DNA from 2 places in the Streptomyces sp. TG1A-60 genome. Region 2 is predicted to be linked to the other one. Evidence: riboswitches for the same ligand, from Rfam matches in the RefSeq annotation. Region 2 holds a riboswitch; the other holds the start of a gene.
What was found. Region 2 has a riboswitch for glycine ahead of gcvP (aminomethyl-transferring glycine dehydrogenase). Riboswitches for the same ligand answer to the same signal wherever they lie in the genome.

Region 1 (9,365 bases), 4.6 Mb from region 2:
CATCAGGGCCCATATGGCCCGCACCGCCCCGCATGCGCCGACCCGTTAGAGGAGCACCCATGAACAGCACCGCGCGTCTGAACGACTGGCTCACCGCCCGCCAACCCCTCGTACTGGGCCTGTTCCGCATCACCCTGGGCCTGTTGTTCACCAGCGAGGGCGCCGCCACGGTGTTCGGGATACTGGACCGCGAGGCGAGTCCGGTCGGCGACTGGCCCTTCTGGTACGCCGGAGTCATCGAACTGGTCTGCGGCGTCCTCGTACTCCTCGGAGTAGCGACCCGCGGCGCCGCCTTCATCAGCTCGGGCATCATGGCCTTCGCCTACTTCACGGAGCATCAGAAGGACGGCCTTTTCCCCCTCCAGAACGGCGGCCTCGCCCCGGCCCTGTTCTGCTGGGCCTTCCTGCTCCTGGTCTTCAGCGGACCGGGCGCCCTCTCCCTCACGGGCCAGACCGACCGCGAAGCAGGTCCCGGCGCGCACTCGCGCCGGGTCAGCCCTTGAGGTGCGTGGGAGGACGTGGAACACGTCCCCGCGCGCGGTCGCGTGCATGAGGATTCTCGCGATGTCGTTCGGTCGATGAGTCGCGTGCGAGGATGTCGCCCGTGACCGGATCCTCTTCCTCGTCTGCCGCCGAGGGCACACCTCGCAACGGCCTGGGTCCCCGCGCCGCTGCCGTGCTTGTGTTCGGCTCCTCGGCCGCGGTCCTGGTGGTCGAGATCGTCGCTCTGCGGCTGCTGGCCCCCTACCTCGGCCTCACTCTCGAGACCAGCACCATGGTGATCGGCATCGCCCTCACCGCGATCGCCCTCGGCTCGTGGCTGGGTGGGCGCATCGCGGACCAGGTCAATCCACGCCGGCTCATAGGCCCCTCGCTCGGGGTGTCGGGAGCGGTCGTGGCGCTCACCCCCGTCGTCCTGCGCACCACCGCGGAGTGGGCACCGGCGATGCTCTTGTTGATCGCGTCGCTGACCATCCTCGTGCCGGGCGCGTTGCTCTCCGCGGTGACGCCGATCGTGACCAAGCTGCGTCTCACCAGCCTCGCCGAGACCGGAACGGTCGTCGGCCGACTGTCCGGCGTCGGCACCGTCGGCGCCATCGTCGGCACCGTCCTCACCGGCTTCGTCCTCGTGTCGCGGTTGCCGGTCAGCGGCATCCTGATCGGCCTCGGAGCACTGCTGGTGGTCGGCTCGGCGCTGGTCGAGTGGCGAACGCGCCGATGGAGCGGCACCCTCGCCCTCACACTCGTCATCGTTGCCGGCGGCCTCGCCACCATGGTCGCGCCCGGTGGCTGCGACGCGGAGACCAGATACCACTGCGCACGGGTCGTCGCAGACCCCGACCGGTCCAGCGGACGCACACTCGTTCTGGACGGCCTGCGGCACTCCTACGTCGACGTCGACGACCCGACCTTCCTGCAGTTCACGTATGTGCGCGCCATCGCGTCGGTGGTCGATGCCGCCTTTCCCGAAGGTGAGCCGCTTGCCGCCCACCACCTGGGCGGCGGCGGGCTCACCTTCCCCCGTTACCTCGCGGCCACGCGGCCCGGGACGCGCAGCCTTGTGTCCGAGATCGACAGCGGTGTCCTGCGCATCGACCGCGACCAACTCGGTCTGGAATCGGAAGCCGCTGTCGACGTACGCGCCGAGGACGGCAGGCTCGGCCTGCGGCGACTGGACGCCGACAGCCGTGACCTCGTCGTCGGCGACGCCTTCGGAGGCGTCAGCGTGCCGTGGCACCTCACCACGGTGGAAGCGATGACCGACGTACGGCGGGTGCTCGACGAGGACGGCCTGTACGTCGCCAACCTCATCGATCACGGTGCCATGGCCTTCGCACGTGCCGAAGTAGCCACCCTCGGCGAGACCTTCGAGCACGTCGCCCTCCTCGGCGAACCCACCGATATCGGCCTCGCCCCGACCGCCACCCCCGAGGGCGGCAACCTGGTGGTCCTCGCCTCCAACCGACCGGTCGACCTGCGCGCGACCCAGGAAGCGCTGGACGCCCGGCAGACCGGATGGAAGATCGCCACCGGCGACGACCTCACCTCCTGGATCGGCGACGCCCAACTGCTCACCGACGACTACGCACCCGTCGACCAGCTCCTCCAGCCCTACAGCCCACGGAACAGCCGGTGACAGGACACACGTCCAGGCCCTGCCGGCGCACCGCCGGTGCTCATGACGTCGCGCACAGCGCCGAAAAACACGCATGCTCCGGTCAGGGCCCATTTCCTAGCACTCGATGATGTTCACCGCCAGCCCGCCCCGGGCCGTCTCCTTGTACTTCACGCTCATGTCCGCGCCGGTCTCCTTCATCGTCTTGATGACCTTGTCGAGGGACACCTTGTGGGAGCCGTCGCCGCGCAGGGCCATCCTGGCCGCCGTGACGGCTTTCACCGCGGCCATGCCGTTGCGTTCGATGCAGGGGATCTGGACGAGGCCTCCGACGGGGTCGCAGGTCAGGCCCAGGTTGTGTTCCATGCCGATCTCGGCGGCGTTCTCGACCTGTTCGGGGCTGCCGCCCAGGACCTCCGCCAGGGCTCCCGCGGCCATGGAGCAGGCGGAGCCGACCTCGCCCTGGCAGCCGACCTCGGCGCCGGAGATGGAGGCGTTCTCCTTGAAGAGCATGCCGATGGCCCCGGCGGCCAACATGAACCGTACGACGCCGTCCTCGTCCGCGCCGGGGACGAAGTTGATGTAGTAGTGCAGGACGGCCGGGATGATGCCGGCCGCGCCGTTGGTGGGGGCCGTCACGACACGGCCGCCCGCCGCGTTCTCCTCGTTCACGGCCATCGCGTAGAGCGTGATCCACTCCATGGAGCGGGCCAACGGCTCCCCCTCCGCCCTGAGCTGACGGGCCGAGACGGCCGCCCGGCGGCGTACGCGCAGGCCGCCCGGCAGGATGCCCTCGCGGGACATGCCGCGCGAGACGCAGGCCTGCATGACGCGCCAGATGTCGAGGAGCCCGGAACGGATCTCCTCCTCCGTGCGCCAGGCCCGCTCGTTCTCCAGCATCAGCGCGGAGATCGACAGACCCGTCTCCTTGGTCAGGCGCAGCAGCTCGTCGCCGGTGCGGAAGGAGTACTTGAGGGCCGTGTCGTCGAGTGTGACGCGGTCCGCGCCGACCGCGTCCTCGTCGACCACGAAGCCGCCGCCGACGGAGTAGTACGTCTTCGACAGCAGCTCCGCACCCGAGGCGTCGTACGCCCGGACCGTCATGCCGTTGGCGTGGTACGGGAGCGTCTCGCGGCGGTGCAGGACCAGGTCCTCGTCGAAGTCGAAGGGGATCTCGTGGTCGCCGAGGAGGCGGATACGGCCCGACTCCCGGATCGTGTCCACCCGATGGTCGGCCGACTCGACGTCCACCGTGCGCGGCGAGGCGCCCTCCAGTCCCAGAAGTACGGCCTTGGGGGTGCCGTGGCCGTGGCCGGTGGCGCCGAGGGAGCCGTACAGCTCGGCGCGTACCGACGCGACGCTCGTGAGCACCTCCTCGTTGCGCAGCCGACGGGCGAACATCCGGGCCGCGCGCATCGGGCCGACCGTGTGGGAGCTGGACGGGCCGATGCCGATCGAGAACAGGTCGAAGACCGAGATGGCCACGGTGACTCCTCAGAACGGGGGAGGGCTGTGCGGAGGCCGGGGCGCCGCGCTGACTCCCCAGTGTGCGCGGCGCCCCGGAAGAAAGCGGGACTGCGTACGTACGGACCTACGCGCCCGTGAATCCGGAGCTACTTGCCCAGCCCCGGGTACAGCGGGTGTTTGTCGGCGAGGGCCTTGACCCGGGCCCTGAGTGCCTCGGTGTCGTAGGAGGGCTTCAGGGTCTCGGCGATGACGTCCGCGACCTCGGTGAAGTCCTCGGTGGTGAAGCCGCGGGTGGCGAGGGCGGGTGTGCCGATGCGCAGGCCGGAGGTGACCATCGGCGGGCGGGGGTCGTCGGGGACGGCGTTGCGGTTGACGGTGATGCCGACCTCGTGGAGGCGGTCCTCGGCCTGTTGGCCGTCCAGTTCGCTGTCGCGCAGGTCGACCAGGATGAGGTGGACGTCCGTGCCGCCGGACAGGACGTTGACGCCGGCTTCGCGGGCGTCGGCGGCCGTCAGGCGTTCGGCGAGGATCCGTGCGCCTTCGACCGTACGGTGCTGGCGTTCCTTGAACTCCTGTGAGGCCGCGACCTTGAAGGAGACCGCTTTGGCGGCGATCACGTGTTCCAGGGGGCCGCCCTGGAAGCCGGGGAAGACGGAGGAGTTGAGCTTCTTCGCGAAGTCCTTCTTGGCGAGGATGATGCCGCCGCGCGGGCCGCCGAGTGTCTTGTGGGTGGTGGAGGTGACCACGTCCGCGTACTGGACCGGGTTGGGGTGCAGTCCGGCGGCGACGAGACCGGCGAAGTGCGCCATGTCGACCCACAGGTGGGCCCCGACCTCGTCGGCGACGCGGCGGAAGGCGGCGAAGTCCAGCTGCCGGGGGTATGCCGACCAGCCCGCGATGATCACCTTCGGGCGGTGCTCCTTCGCCAGTCGCTCCAGCTCGGCCATGTCGATGAGGCCGGTGGTGGTGTCCACGTGGTAGGCGACGACGTGGAACTGTTTGCCGGAGAAGTTGAGCCGCATGCCGTGGGTGAGGTGTCCGCCGTGGGCGAGGTCCAGGCCGAGGATGGTGTCGCCGGGCTGGGCGAGTGCGAACAGGGCGGCCTGGTTGGCGGAGGCGCCGGAGTGGGGCTGGACGTTGGCGTACTCGGCGCCGAACAGGTCCTTGAGCCGGTCGATCGCGATCTGTTCGGTCACGTCGACGTGTTCGCAGCCGCCGTAGTAGCGGCGGCCGGGGTAGCCCTCGGCGTACTTGTTGGTGAGGACCGAGCCCTGGGCCTCCATGACCGCGAGCGGAGCGAAGTTCTCCGAGGCGATCATCTCCAGGGTGGACTGCTGGCGGTGCAGCTCGGCGTCGACGGCGGCGGCGACCTCCGGGTCCAGCTCGTGCAGGGGCGTGTTCAGAAGCGACATGCGTGCGACCTCGTCTTCTCAGCCGGCGGTGTGGGCGACGTACTCGTCGGCGGAGAGCAGATCGTCCGGCTCCTCCGCGACGCGCACCTTGAACAGCCAGCCACCCTCGAACGGGGCGGTGTTCACCAGCGACGGGTCGCCGACCACGTCCTCGTTGATCTCGGTGATCTCACCGGTGACCGGCGAGTACAGGTCGCTGACCGACTTGGTGGACTCCAGCTCGCCGCAGGTCTCGCCCGCGGTCACCGTGGAGCCCACCTCGGGGAGCTGGGCGTAGACGACATCGCCGAGCGCGTTCGCCGCGAACTCCGTGATGCCGACCGTCGAGACGCCGTCCTCGGCGACCGACAGCCACTCGTGCTCCTTGCTGTAGCGCAGTTGCTGGGGGTTGCTCATGGCCTGAATTCTCCTGTACGCGAGGGAGTGGTGATGAGTGGGGGACTGCTGAAACCGCTGTTGAGCAGGGCGGATGTGCCCGGTGTCACGCTCGGGGTCCGCACGGGTGCCGCTTTTGAACGCTACGACGGTGTCACTTCTGCCGCTTGTAGAACGGCAGCGCCACGACCTCGTACGGTTCGTGGCTGCCCCGGATGTCCACGCCCACGCCCGCGGTGCCGGGCGCGGAGTGCGTGGCGTCGACGTACGCCATGGCGATCGGCCTGCCCAGCGTCGGGGAGGGGGCGCCGGAGGTGACCTCGCCGATCACCCTGCCGTCGGCGACGACCGGGTATCCGGCGCGCGGCACCCGGCGGCCCTCGGCGACCAGCCCGACGAGGACACGCGGCGGGTGGGTCTCGGCCCTGGCGGCGGCCTCGGCGAGCGCCGTACGCCCGACGAAGTCGCCCTCCTTCCCGAACTTCACGACCCGCCCGAGCCCGGCGTCGAAGGGCGTCAGCTCGGTGGACAGCTCGTGCCCGTACAGCGGCATGCCCGCCTCCAGACGCAGCGTGTCCCGGCAGGACAGCCCGCAGGGCACCAGGCCGACGCCCTCGCCCGCCTCGGTCAGCGCCTGCCACAGCTCGACGGCGTGCTCCGGCTTCACGAACAGTTCGAAGCCGTCCTCGCCGGTGTAGCCGGTGCGCGCGATCAGCGCGGGCACCTTGGCGACCGTGCCGGGCAGGCCCGCGTAGTACTTCAGACCGTCGAGGTCGGCGTCGGTGAGGGACGCCAGGATGCCGGCGGACTCGGGGCCCTGGACGGCGAGGAGCGCGTACGCGTCCCGGTCGTCCCGCACTTCGGCGTCGAACCCGGCGGAGCGCTCGACCAGCGCGTCCAGCACCACCTGGGCGTTGGAGGCGTTCGCGACGACCATGTACTCCGTGGCCGCCGGCCGGTAGACGATCAGGTCGTCGAGGATGCCGCCGTCCTCGCGGCAGATCATGGTGTAGCGGGCCCGGCCGGCCTTCACGCCGCCGATGTCGCCGACGAGGGCGTGGTCCAGCAGGGCGGCGGCCTGCGGGCCGGTGACGGTGATCTCGCCCATGTGGGAGAGGTCGAAGAGGCCGGCCTGCGTGCGTACGGCGTTGTGCTCGTCGCGCTCGGAGCCGTAGCGCAGCGGCATGTCCCAGCCCGCGAAGTCGGTCATCGTCGCGCCGAGCGCGCGATGCAGGGCGTCGAGCGCCGTATGGCGCGATCCGGCGGTGGGGCTACTGCTCATCGGTTCCGCTCCCAGGGCATGACAGGCGAGGACAGTTCCTCCCCATCTGTCATCGGAACCTGAGAGGTTCACCACGACCGCGCGCGAGGGGGGTCGTGACTTGCACCTTGGGTGGAGCCGCCCCCTGCGGAAGAGGGATGCGGCCCGCTTTTCAGATGTGCCTCGCCCGCGCGGTATCGGGGCCTGAGAGATTCAAGGGAGGGACTTGCTCCTTCGGCGCCCCAGCGAACGACTGCTGGGAGCTCTCCCGCGCGGATTCAAGCGGCCGGTATGCAGTTGGCGCGCACATCATCGCACGCATCGTCGTGGCACGGCAGGGGGATCTCTCACAGGTGGGGGACAATCCCCACGGGGGAGACACAGCGGTCCGTAGCACTCTTGTGGCAAGACGGGGACTGAACCAGGAGGGACCGGGCATTGCCTTCTCTTTACAGTCTGTGGGGATGGGACATCCATCCCCTGGGGAGGACGATCACGGTGAACAGGACCACGGCGTACGCGACGACCTCGGGCATCGCCCTGCCCGAGCCGCCCGTCGCACCGGCCGGTGAGGCGTGCGGCCCCTTCCCGAAGGCGGTCGTCCGCGACCTCAGGGAGCGTGCCGGGCGCAGTCCCCACGGGCTGTCCTTCGGACCGGACGACCTCGTGGTGGTCACGGGCCTGCCCGGCAGCGGGAAGTCGACGCTGATGCGGCGCGCGGTACCGGGCGTCCGGATCGACTCCCAGGACACCCGCGACCGCTTCGACGCGCGCTTCGCCGGCTCTCTGCCGTACGCGGTCTACCGGCCCTTCGTGCGCCTCGCCCACTACGCGGGGCTGCGGCGGGCGCTGCGCTCCGGGCAGGGGATCGTCGTCCACGACTGTGGGACGCAGGCGTGGGTGCGGGGCTGGCTCGCGCGCGAGGCCGGGAGGCGGGGCGGCACCCTGCACCTGCTGTTGCTCGATGTCACCGCCGACCAGGCCCGGGACGGTCAGCGCGAGCGGGGGCGGGGCGTGTCGCGCTATGCGTTCGCCCGCCATCGGGGTGCCATGACGCGGTTGCTGCGGGCGGTGGAGAAGGGCAGGCTTCCGCCGGGGTGCGGTTCGGCGGTGCTGATCGACCGGGCCGCGGCGGATGTCCTGAAGCGGATCGAGTTCGCGGGGTGAAGGGCCAGAGCCCGGCGCCCCTTCTGTGGTGCCGGCCGCGGGCCCGTCGTGGCTGATCGCGCGGTTCCGGGCGCCCCGCGGGGGAGCCGGTGGCGTTAAGGTGCAGGGACAACAGCATCACGGAGCAAAGCGGTAGGCAGCAGATGGACTTCCCGGCGGACTTTCCGGCACAGGCGCACCCCCATGGGCACGGCGGGTGGCCCGGCAACGAGCTGGAGGAGGTGCTGTCCGCGTCCCTCGGGGTGCCCTCCGCCGGGCCGCGGATCGTGGAGGTGCTGGCCCGCGGCTTCGTGTGGGTGCCGCTGCCGGAGGGCGGCGGCCCGCAGAGCGGTCAGCTCGATCTGCCCACGATGGACATCGGCGGTCAGGCGTATGTGCCGGTCTTCAGCTCCGAGGAGCAGTTCCGCCAGGTCGCCGGCGACCACATGTCGTTCACGGTCGCGCCGGCCGCCGAGTTCGCGCGCGGCCTGCCCCCGCAGGTCGGCCTCGTGCTGAACCCGGACGGTGTCGTGGGCATCCCGCTGCCGCCGCCCGCCGTGGCCGAACTGTGCCGGGCCGGGCGGACCCCGCTGGACGGATCGGCGAGCGGCGCCCGGGTACGGCTGTTCGAGCCCGACTGGCAGGACGACCCGGTGGACTTCCTCGCGGCGGCCTCCGCCGAGTTCGCCGGAGCCGGAGCCGTCCTCTCCGCCCGCCGCTGCCTCGCCGCCGTCGAGACCGCCGACCCCGTGCTGTTCATCGGTGTCGAACCGGTCTCCTGGGAGGCCGACCGCACCCTGATCCTGGCCGCCCTCGGCCGAGCCCTCACCAAGGCACCCGTGCCCTGGCCGGTCAACACGGTCTTCCTCGACGTCGCCCAGGACCCGGTCGGCGACTGGCTCCGCGAAAAGGTACGGCCCTTCTACCAGCAGGGCTACTGACCAGCGAGCCCCGAAGGGGCGCGGGCCGTATCGGCATGTGGCTCCGCCGCGTGGGCGCGACCAGCCACAACGAGCCCGCGGCCGGCAACGCACCACAACCCCGAGCCCTGACCGGCTCAACCCGCACACCACCTAAGCTGGTTCCTATAACCAGGGTCCAACACCGAAGGGCGGCCAACGTGAGCGCGAGCGGCAGCGGCATCGCCACCGGGCAGGTCGAGCACATGCTGCGCCAGGTGACGCCCGGGCGTTACGACGCCTACGAGGCGCTGCTGCGTGCCCTCGCCACCCCGTCCTCCGGCCAGATCTGGATGCTGCTCTGGCACGGCCAGGCCGGCTCGCCGGACGCGCAGTACGGGAACATGGAGGTCGACGGGTTCAACTACGCCCCATGCGTGACCTCCGCCCAGGAGCTCTCCGCCAGTGGCTGGAACCGCAGTTACGAGGTGGTCGACGGCCTGGACGTGGCCCGCACCCTCTACCCCGACCACTACGGCCTCTGGCTGAACCCGCACGCGCCGGGCGGCGGCGTCGGCGTCCCCTGGCTCGACCTGCGCCGGATCGCCACGGGCCTGGAGCGGCAGCCCGCGGGCCCGCTGCGGCTGTCCGAGCCGGCCATCGAGATCCCGCAGTTCTACGCCCTGTTG
Region 2 (9,365 bases):
TCGACGAGGAGCAGCTGGCCGAGTGGGAGTCGTACGGGCTCGTGACCCCGCTGCCGGACGGGTCGTACGACGCCGAGGCCCTCACTGTCGCCACGCTTGTGGTGGAACTGGGGCGGTTCGGTATCGAGCCCCGGCATCTGAGGGTGATGCGGGCAGCAGCCGACCGTGAGGCCGGACTCGTCGATCAGGTCGTGGCGCCTCTGCGCCGCCACCGCAATCCGCAGACCAGGGCGCATGCGGAGGACCGTACGAGGGAGCTGGCGGGGCTCACGGTCAAGCTGCACGCCACGCTCGTGCAGAGCGCGCTGGGGGTACGGCTCCGCTGAGGCGCGGTGTTCGCCTGTGGCGGATCGGCCGACCGATCTGTGCCCGACTACCCAAACATCCCGAGCACGGCCTAGGGTTGCTGTGTGAACGAGCTCGATGTCGTAGGTGTCCGGGTGGAAATGCCCTCCAACCAACCGATCGTGCTCCTGCGCGAAGTGGGAGGCGACCGTTACCTCCCCATCTGGATCGGGCCGGGGGAGGCGACGGCGATCGCTTTCGCCCAGCAGGGCATGGCGCCCGCGCGACCGCTGACCCATGACCTGTTCAAGGACGTGCTGGAGGCCGTCGGCCAGGAGCTCACGGAAGTGCGCATCACCGACCTGCGTGAGGGCGTGTTCTACGCGGAGCTGGTGTTCGCCAGCGGAGTCGAGGTGAGTGCCCGCCCCTCCGACGCCATAGCGCTGGCGCTGCGTACCGGGACGCCGATCTTCGGCAGTGACGGGGTGCTCGACGATGCGGGCATCGCGATCCCGGACGAGCAGGAGGACGAGGTGGAGAAGTTCCGCGAGTTCCTCGATCAGATCTCGCCCGAGGACTTCGGTACCAACAGCCAGTGAGGCCAAGGTCGCCGTCGCACGGCCGTTGTGCGCCGCGGCCGGGGCCGTGGCCCTGAGGCGGCCAGCGGGTGTGCGGGGCCGAGGAGGGCGCGGATCGGCGGTCTCTTCGGTTGTGGCTGGGCGCGGGGCGGCGAATTCGAGTCCTCGGCACTTGCCAAGGATCAGTGCGTTGTCAGACGGTTCCGGTCGAGCGCATTCGGCTAGCCTTTCCCCGCGGGAGGGCACGGGAAACCACTCTCAGGGTGATTATCACTCGGCGTGGCGAGTGCGGCGGTCGTTGACGCACCCCTGGTGGCTGCCTACCGTCGAGAAGGCAGGTCAAGGACGGAGGTCGGCGTGAGAAGCAGCGGCGACGGTACGGCTGGGGGTGCCCCCGGACGCAGGCTGGGGCAGAACGGCGGCCCGTACCCGCTTCACGACAGCGCGGCCGGTCATGTCCCGCAGCGGCCCATGGCAGTGCAGGACAGCGCGGCGGCCGAGTCCGAGCCGCACGAGAACGTCGGCTATCGCGGACCCACCGCGTGTGCCGCCGCAGGCATCACCTACCGGCAGCTCGACTACTGGGCCCGCACCGGCCTCGTGGAGCCGAGCGTGCGGCCTGCCCATGGCTCCGGGACACAGCGCCTCTACAGCTTCCGGGACGTTGTCGTCCTGAAGATCGTGAAACGGTTCCTCGACACGGGAGTGTCGCTGCAGAACATCCGCACCGCCGTTCAGCACCTGCGGGAGCGGGGCTTCAGCGATCTGGAGCGGATGACGCTGATGAGCGACGGGGCGACAGTCTACGAGTGCACCTCGCCCGACGAGGTCCACGCTCTCCTCCAAGGCGGCCAGGGGATTTTCGGGATCGCCGTTGGGGTGGTCTGGCGTGACGTGGAAAGCGCTCTCTCGCAGCTGCACGGAGAGCGGGTCGACACGGGAGAGACGCTGATGGGCAGCAATCCGGCGGACGAGCTGGCGCGGCGGCGCAACCGCGCAGTCTGAGGATCTCGGCCGTACAGGGGCATTGTCAGTGGCGTAGGGCAGCATCGGAGATGTGAGAACCGCGCCCACGATCCTGCATCTCGACATGGATGCCTTCTACGCCTCGGCGGAGCAGGCATCCAAGCCGAGTCTGCGCGGGAAGGCCGTGATCGTGGGCGGGCTCGGGCCACGAGGGGTGGTCGCGACCGCCTCGTACGAGGCGCGGGTCTTCGGGGTGCATTCGGCGATGCCCATGGCGCAGGCGCGCCGACTCGCGCCGAATGCCGCGTACCTCACGCCGCGCTTCACGTTCTACCGGACGATCAGCGATCAGGTCATGGGGTTGCTGCGCGCGCTGTCACCGCTGGTGGAGCCGTTGAGCCTGGACGAGGCGTTCGTGGACCTGGAGGCCGGGGGAGCGGCCTGGGACGACGAGTCGGCGCGGCTGGCGGGGGCGCGGTTGCGTGTGGACATACGGGCGGTGACCGGGCTGACGGGGTCCGTGGGGCTCGCGGCCTCCAAGATGATCGCGAAGATCGCGTCCGAGCAGGCCAAGCCGGATGGTCTCGTGCTGATCGAGCCCGGTTCGGAACGGGCGTTGTTGGGGCCGATGTCCGTGCGGATCCTGCCGGGGGTGGGTCCGGCGACCGGGGACCATCTGCGGCGGTCCGGGATCACCACGGTCGAGGAGATCGTGGAGGCGGGAGAGGACGAGGTCGTACGGCTGCTGGGGAAGGCACACGGGCACGGGCTGTACGCGATGGCGCTGGCGCGTGACGACCGGGCGGTGATGGCCGAGCGGGACACGAAGTCGGTGTCGGTGGAGGACACGTATGACGTGGACATCCATGACCGGGTGCGGGTCCGGATGGAGGTGCAGCGGCTGGCGGACCGGTGCGTGCGGCGGCTGAGGGGAGCCGGGCTGTCGGGGCGCACGATCGTGCTGAAGGTGCGGCGGTACGACTTTTCGACGCTGACCCGGTCCGAGACGCTGCGGGGACCTACGGACGACCCGGCCGTCGTGCGGGAGGCCGCAGCGCGGTTGCTGGGGAGCGTGGACACGACGGGTGGGGTGCGGTTGCTCGGAGTGGGGGTCAGCGGGCTCGCCGACTACACGCAGGAGGACCTGTTCGCCCAAGCGGCGGGGGAGTCGGATCTTGCGGAGGAGGAAGCGACGGCCGTGGCTGCTCAGGCGCCCGTGGCGGAGGAGAGCGCGGGTGGCGAGCGGCAGTGGAGAGCCGGTCATGACGTGAGGCATGTCGAGTACGGGCACGGGTGGGTGCAGGGCAGTGGACTCGGGCGGGTGACCGTACGGTTCGAGACGCCCGACGATGTGGAGCCCGGGTGGGTGCGGACGTTCAGGACGGACGATCCCGGGCTGGAACCGGCCGAGCCCCTGTCGCTGCGAGGTGGGGTGAGGGGCTGAGGCCGCTGGGGGGCGTCGCCGGTCGCCGTTGTGGTCGAGCTGCGTTGTGCGGGAGTGACGGAGAGCGGCGAGGCGGGGCGGCGGCCGACCACGCGAAGGACGACAGGGTCGGTCGCGAGCGGACGGGAGAGCGGGCGAGAGGGACCGAAGGGGGCGTGAGGACGCCGAGGCGAAGATCGTGGCGAGGTGGGGACGAGAGTGCCGGGGCGAAGGCAGCCGGAGCGAGGGGCGCGGCGAAGGAGTGATGGGGGTGGTCCTCGGTCGGCGGGGCGCAGGTCGGGTGTGGGTGAGAGGGCCGCGGGGTTCGGCGCGGGCGTCAGGGGTCGTCGTGGCCTGCTATGTGGCCGAAGTCGTGGTCCGGCGGGAGCGGTGGGGCAATGTCGAGGCCGTAGTGGTGGTAGAGCTGGAGTTCTTGTTCCGGGGAGAGGTGGCGGCCCACGCCGAAGTCGGGGGCGTCCTTGATGAGGGCGCGGTCGAAGGGGACGCGGAGGGAGCCTTCGACGAGTTCGCTGGGCTCCAGGGGGACGAACGCGTCGCGGCCGAAGAGACCCATGCGTATCGCGGCCCACTCGGGGAGGCCGGTCGCGTCGTCGAGATAGACCTCGTCGACGGTGCCGATCTTGGTGCCCTTGCGGTCGAACGCCTTGCGGCCGATCAGGTTGCGGGGATCGATGTCGGTCTGCACGGGCCCTCCAAGTGGTCGGAGAGGGGTCGCGAATCATCTCTCACCACTACGAAAAGGCACTTTCGAGAAGGCGGCCACTCGAAGACTCGTGCGTCGACCGCGCTGATACGCTGGCAGCGGCTGCTGACCCCGTGCGGGAGAGTCCTCCGGACACCATCCGGAGGCGCCGAAGGAGCAAATCCTCCCCGGAATCTCTCAGGCCCACGTACCGCACGGACGAGGTCACTCTGGAAAGCAGGGCGGGTGTCACGGCTTCCGCTCTCACCGACGGTGAAAACCGGGCCGTACCTGGACCGGTGAAGCTCTCAGGTCGAGATGACAGAGGGGGAGGCCGTACGGGCACCCGCGCCGTGGTGCCCCTCGAAGGTCGTGTCAGACCAGGAGGCCTCCGCAATGACCGCCCATCGCACTCCGCTCTCCGAACTCGAACAGGGAATCCCCTTCGAGCGGCGCCACATCGGCCCGGACATCGAGGCCCGGGCCAAGATGCTCGCCCACCTCGGATACGGCTCGCTCGACGAGCTGACAGCCGCCGCCGTCCCGGACGTGATCAAGAACGCCGAGGCGCTGGACCTGCCGGGCGCGCGCACCGAGGCCGAGGTTCTCGCCGAGCTGCGTTCGCTCGCCGATCGCAATCAGGTTCTCGGCTCGATGATCGGCCTCGGGTACCACGGGACGTTCACACCGCCCGTGATCCTGCGGAATGTCATGGAGAATCCGGCCTGGTACACGGCCTATACGCCGTATCAGCCGGAGATCTCCCAGGGGCGGCTCGAGGCGCTGCTCAACTTCCAGACGGTGGTCGCCGATCTCACCGGGCTGCCCACCTCAGGGGCCTCGCTGCTCGACGAGGGCACCGCCGCCGCCGAGGCCATGGCGTTGTCGCGGCGCATGGGGAAGAACAAGAAGGGGCTCTTCCTCGTCGACGCGGACGCGCTGCCGCAGACGATCGCCGTGATCGAGACCCGTGCCGAGCCGACCGGGGTCGAGGTCGTCGTCGCCGACCTCAGCGCCGGGATCCCGTCCGACATCGCCGAGCGCGAGATCAACGGTGTGCTGCTGCAGTACCCGGGCGCCTCCGGTGCCGTACGCGATCTCAAGCCGGTCATCGAGCAGGCGCACGAGCTCGGGGCGCTCGTCACCGTCGCCGCCGATCTGCTCGCCCTCACGCTGCTGGTCTCGCCCGGTGAGCTGGGCGCCGACATCGCGGTGGGGACCACCCAGCGGTTCGGTGTGCCGATGGGCTTCGGTGGGCCGCACGCGGGCTACATGGCCGTGCGGGAGAAGTTCGCGCGCAGTCTGCCCGGGCGGCTCGTAGGGGTTTCCGTGGACGCGGACGGGCACAAGGCGTACCGGCTCGCCCTGCAGACGCGGGAGCAGCACATCCGCCGGGAGAAGGCGACCAGCAACATCTGTACGGCCCAGGTGCTGCTCGCCGTGATGGCAGGCATGTACGCCGTGTACCACGGGCCGGAGGGGCTGCGGACCATCGCCCGGCGTACGCATCGGTACGCCTCGGTACTCGCCGCGGGGCTCGCGGCGGGCGGGGTCGAGGTCGTGCACGGGGCGTACTTCGACACGCTCACCGTGCGGGTACCGGGGCGGGCCGCGGAGGTCGTGGCCGCCGCTCGGGAACATGGCGTGAACCTGCACCTCGTGAACGCAGACCTGGTGTCGATCTCCTGCGACGAGACCACGACGCGGGCTCGGCTGGGCGCCGTGTGGACCGCGTGCGGGGTGGAGGGGGACGTCGAGGCGCTCGACGCCGCCGCTGCGGACACGCTGCCTCAGGCGCTGCTGCGCTCCGACGAGTATCTGACGCACCCCGTGTTCCACGAGTACCGCTCCGAGACAGCGATGCTGCGCTACCTGCGCCGTCTCGCCGACCGGGACTACGCGCTGGACCGGGGCATGATCCCGCTGGGCTCGTGCACGATGAAGCTCAACGCGACCACCGAGATGGAGCCGGTGACCTGGCCCGAGTTCGGGCAGCTGCACCCGTTCGCGCCCGCCGGGCAGGTGCAGGGGTACCTCACGCTCATTCGTGAGCTGGAGGAGCGGCTGGCGGAGGCCACCGGGTACGACAAGGTGTCGTTGCAGCCGAACGCGGGCTCGCAGGGGGAACTGGCCGGGCTGCTCGCCGTACGCGGGTACCACCGGGCCCAGGGGGACGAGCAGCGGACCGTGTGCCTCATCCCGTCCTCCGCGCACGGCACCAACGCCGCGAGCGCCGTCATGGCGGGCATGAAGGTCGTCGTCGTGAAGACCGCCGAGGACGGCGAGATCGAGGTCGAGGATCTGCGGGCCAAGATCGAGCAGTACCGCGACGAGCTGGCCGTCCTGATGATCACGTACCCCTCGACGCACGGTGTGTTCGAGGAGCACGTGGCCGACATCTGCGCGCAGGTGCACGACGCGGGCGGTCAGGTGTACGTCGACGGCGCCAACCTCAACGCGCTGGTGGGCCTCGCCAAGCCGGGCCGCTTCGGCGGTGACGTCTCGCACCTGAATCTGCACAAGACGTTCTGCATCCCGCATGGTGGCGGAGGGCCGGGCGTCGGTCCGGTGGCGGTGCGTGAGCACCTGGCGCCGTATCTGCCGAACCACCCGATGCAGCCGGCGGCCGGGCCCGAGACGGGCGTGGGTCCGATCTCGGCGGCGCCGTGGGGTTCCGCGGGCATCCTGCCGATCTCGTGGGCGTACGTCCGGCTCATGGGCGGTGAGGGGCTCAAGCGGGCCACTCAGGTGGCCGTGCTCAGTGCCAACTACATCGCCAAGCGGTTGGAATCGCACTACCCGGTGCTCTACACCGGCCCGGCCGGGCTCGTCGCGCACGAGTGCATCATCGACCTGCGACCGCTGACCAAGTCGACCGGGGTGAGCGTCGACGACATCGCCAAGCGGCTGATCGACTACGGCTTCCACGCGCCGACGATGTCGTTCCCGGTGGCCGGGACGCTGATGATCGAGCCGACCGAGTCGGAGGATCTCAGGGAGCTGGACCGGTTCTGCGACGCGATGATCGCGATTCGCGCCGAGATCGAGAAGGTCGGCTCGGGCGAGTGGCCCGTGGACGACAACCCACTGCGGAACGCGCCGCACACCGCGTCCGCGCTCGGCGGTGAGTGGGAGCACGCGTACACGCGCGAGGAGGCCGTCTTCCCGGCCGAGGGCTCGCCCGCCGACAAGTACTGGCCGCCGGTGCGCCGGATCGACCAGGCCTTCGGCGACCGGAACCTGGTCTGCTCCTGCCCGCCACCGGACGCCTACGAAGAGTAGTCGCGCGCGGACACGCGTCGGGGCCGGTGCGGAGAGTGGTTCTCCGGCCGGCCCCTCCTCTGTCCGGGCGGGCGCCCTGTGCGGGGATGTTTGCCCTGTGTGCACGTATGTGCGGCTCAGGCGGCCGTCATCACCGTGTCGGTGCCCAGCGGGCGGTGCGGTGCGATGATCCGGCCGTCGGGCAGGAGCTCACCGGTGTCCTCGAAGAGCAGAACGCCGTTGCAGAGCAGGCTCCATCCCTGCTCCGGGTGGTGCGCCATGAGTCGGGCGCCCTCCCGGTCGGCGGATTCGGCGGTCGGGCACAGTGGCTGGTGCTGGCACATGGTTGTGGGGATCTTCCGCTCTGGCGTGTGGTCTGAGATGGCTGTGTTGTCTGTCCCGCGGCTTGAAGCCTCGTTCATGGCCGCCCCCCGTTGTGATAAATCGGTCCGGTCCCAGTGTTGCCCCCCGGGCGTCAATCCGCAGGGAATTCGCAGCACCGCTTCTCACAGGTTGATGACGCGTCACCCGTGCGGGCGGTTCATCCCAACTGCACTGTCCCTTCGGGTGGTTCTGCGTGGTCGGATGGGGCTAGTCCGGTGGTGAGAGGGCGTGTGAATAGCTCGTACGAGCGTGTTGGTGCCCGAAAGAGCGGGAATTGCGGACAGTGAGAAAGCACGTGCCCGCTGCCGACATATCGGCAGCGGGCACAGGCGGTGCCGATGACGAGGCGGCCCCGGACTCAGGCCGGCGATCCCAGCAGCGGTGCGGGCGTCAACCGGGTGGTCAGCACCGGAAGGAGATCGGCGGCCCGGTGCGGGCGGTGGGCCGCGATCCCGGGCGGCGCGGGTGCCAGCGGGACCAGCAGGTCGGCCGGTGCCGGATCGCCGGTGGCCCCGTCGGCGGTGGGGTCGGCGTGCAGCCAGAGCGTGAGCATGTACAGCTCGGGCACCGACAGCAGCCGTGGCTGGTAGGGCTGCTGCATGACCTCGGCCTGGCGCAGCGCACGCTCGGTGGAGGTGATGTACGGGCCCTCGAAGAAGTGCGAGAACGCCCATCCGTCGGGCGTCAGCCGGGTCTCGGCGGCTGCCGCGGCGCGGCCGCCGCAGCGGATCAGGAATCGCCATCCGGTGAGCCGGGCGGTGCCCGTGCCCTCGGGGGTGATCCGGTCGAGGACGTGGACGGGCAGGGGAAGCTCGGGTGTGGCGGGGCCCTGGGCGTTCTTCAGGGAAGGGGTTCGCGCCTCGTGGACGGCGGTGGGAGAACCGAGTGCCATGAGGACGGTGCGCAGGGCGGGCGCTGGAGCCGGGGGGACATGCAGCGGCATGGTGGGTCGCCTCTCCGGTAGACAGGCATGGTGGCGCGAGGGCGGGGGCGGACGGCGCTGTCAGCTCTCGGGGATCGGAGAGACGGGTGCCCGGGGTCCGGGTGCGTGGGTAGGGTCCGCCGCGCGTGACGTGACGGCAGGACCGAGGACCGCGAGTGCCGGCTCTCAGCCTCGTTTGCGGAGTTTATACGACACGTGTTCAGATGAGGTTTCGGCTAGCTGTCCCGGATATGAAGAGCAAGGCGGTATCCGGTCGCCGTAACGGGGGAGTCATCTCGCTATCTCGCGGAGGTGCGCCGGTGACCTCGGATTACCGTGCCGTAGCGGACGGCCGGTTCTCGTCGGCGCTTTTCACGAAAGCTTCGGGACGGAAAGCGCGTGCTCATTCTTGCCTGCTGAATGTGCCAGAAGCACGCGGAGTGCATATGGTCGGAGGTGACCGCGCTCAGCCTAGCGTGCGCAGGTCGCGCGCGGGACGTTATCGGCGGCGCTGCCTGGGCATCATCATCCGTGGACCCGAGACAGCAGTGGCCGGTTCGTCGGCCTGCCCATCCGAGGAGGGACACTTCGATGGGGGAGAAGGTCGTGGCGGGACCGTTCGGCCTGTCAGATCGTCAGCACTACCGCGACAAGTTGCGGCAGTGCCTGACGGGACTGGCGCGGCTACTGGAGGAGAAGCGGTTCGACCGCCCCAAGAACCTGATGGGTGTGGAGATCGAGCTGAACCTCGTCGGGGCCGACGGTCTGCCGAGAATGATGAATGCGCAAGTACTGGAGCGGATTGCGAGCCGAGATTTCCAAACAGAACTCGCCATGTTCAAT

Region 1: it holds a riboswitch for glycine, as region 2 does, so the genes downstream of both, gcvT (glycine cleavage system aminomethyltransferase GcvT) here and gcvP (aminomethyl-transferring glycine dehydrogenase) in region 2, are expected to answer to the same signal.

What each region holds. Positions count from the first base shown of each region.
Region 1 is NZ_CP147520.1:2,431,577-2,440,941, reverse strand. It holds gene WBG99_RS09880 (DoxX family protein) at 60-503, shown strand; gene WBG99_RS09875 (fused MFS/spermidine synthase) at 605-2,137, shown strand; gene WBG99_RS09870 (L-serine ammonia-lyase) at 2,234-3,601, opposite strand; gene glyA (serine hydroxymethyltransferase) at 3,730-4,995, opposite strand; gene gcvH (glycine cleavage system protein GcvH) at 5,014-5,391, opposite strand; gene gcvT (glycine cleavage system aminomethyltransferase GcvT) at 5,525-6,652, opposite strand; glycine riboswitch at 6,814-6,912, opposite strand; gene WBG99_RS09850 (AAA family ATPase) at 7,124-7,798, shown strand; gene WBG99_RS09845 (enhanced serine sensitivity protein SseB) at 7,942-8,718, shown strand; gene WBG99_RS09840 (enhanced serine sensitivity protein SseB C-terminal domain-containing protein) at 8,898-9,365, shown strand, end outside.
Region 2 is NZ_CP147520.1:7,007,411-7,016,775, forward strand. It holds gene WBG99_RS30715 (MerR family transcriptional regulator) at 1-326, shown strand, start outside; gene WBG99_RS30720 (bifunctional nuclease family protein) at 411-884, shown strand; gene WBG99_RS30725 (MerR family transcriptional regulator) at 1,221-1,868, shown strand; gene WBG99_RS30730 (DNA polymerase IV) at 1,921-3,273, shown strand; gene WBG99_RS30735 (PRC-barrel domain-containing protein) at 3,590-3,958, opposite strand; glycine riboswitch at 4,083-4,179, shown strand; gene gcvP (aminomethyl-transferring glycine dehydrogenase) at 4,352-7,237, shown strand; gene WBG99_RS30745 (DUF5999 family protein) at 7,354-7,560, opposite strand; gene WBG99_RS30750 (hypothetical protein) at 7,959-8,543, opposite strand; gene WBG99_RS30755 (glutamate--cysteine ligase) at 9,114-9,365, shown strand, end outside.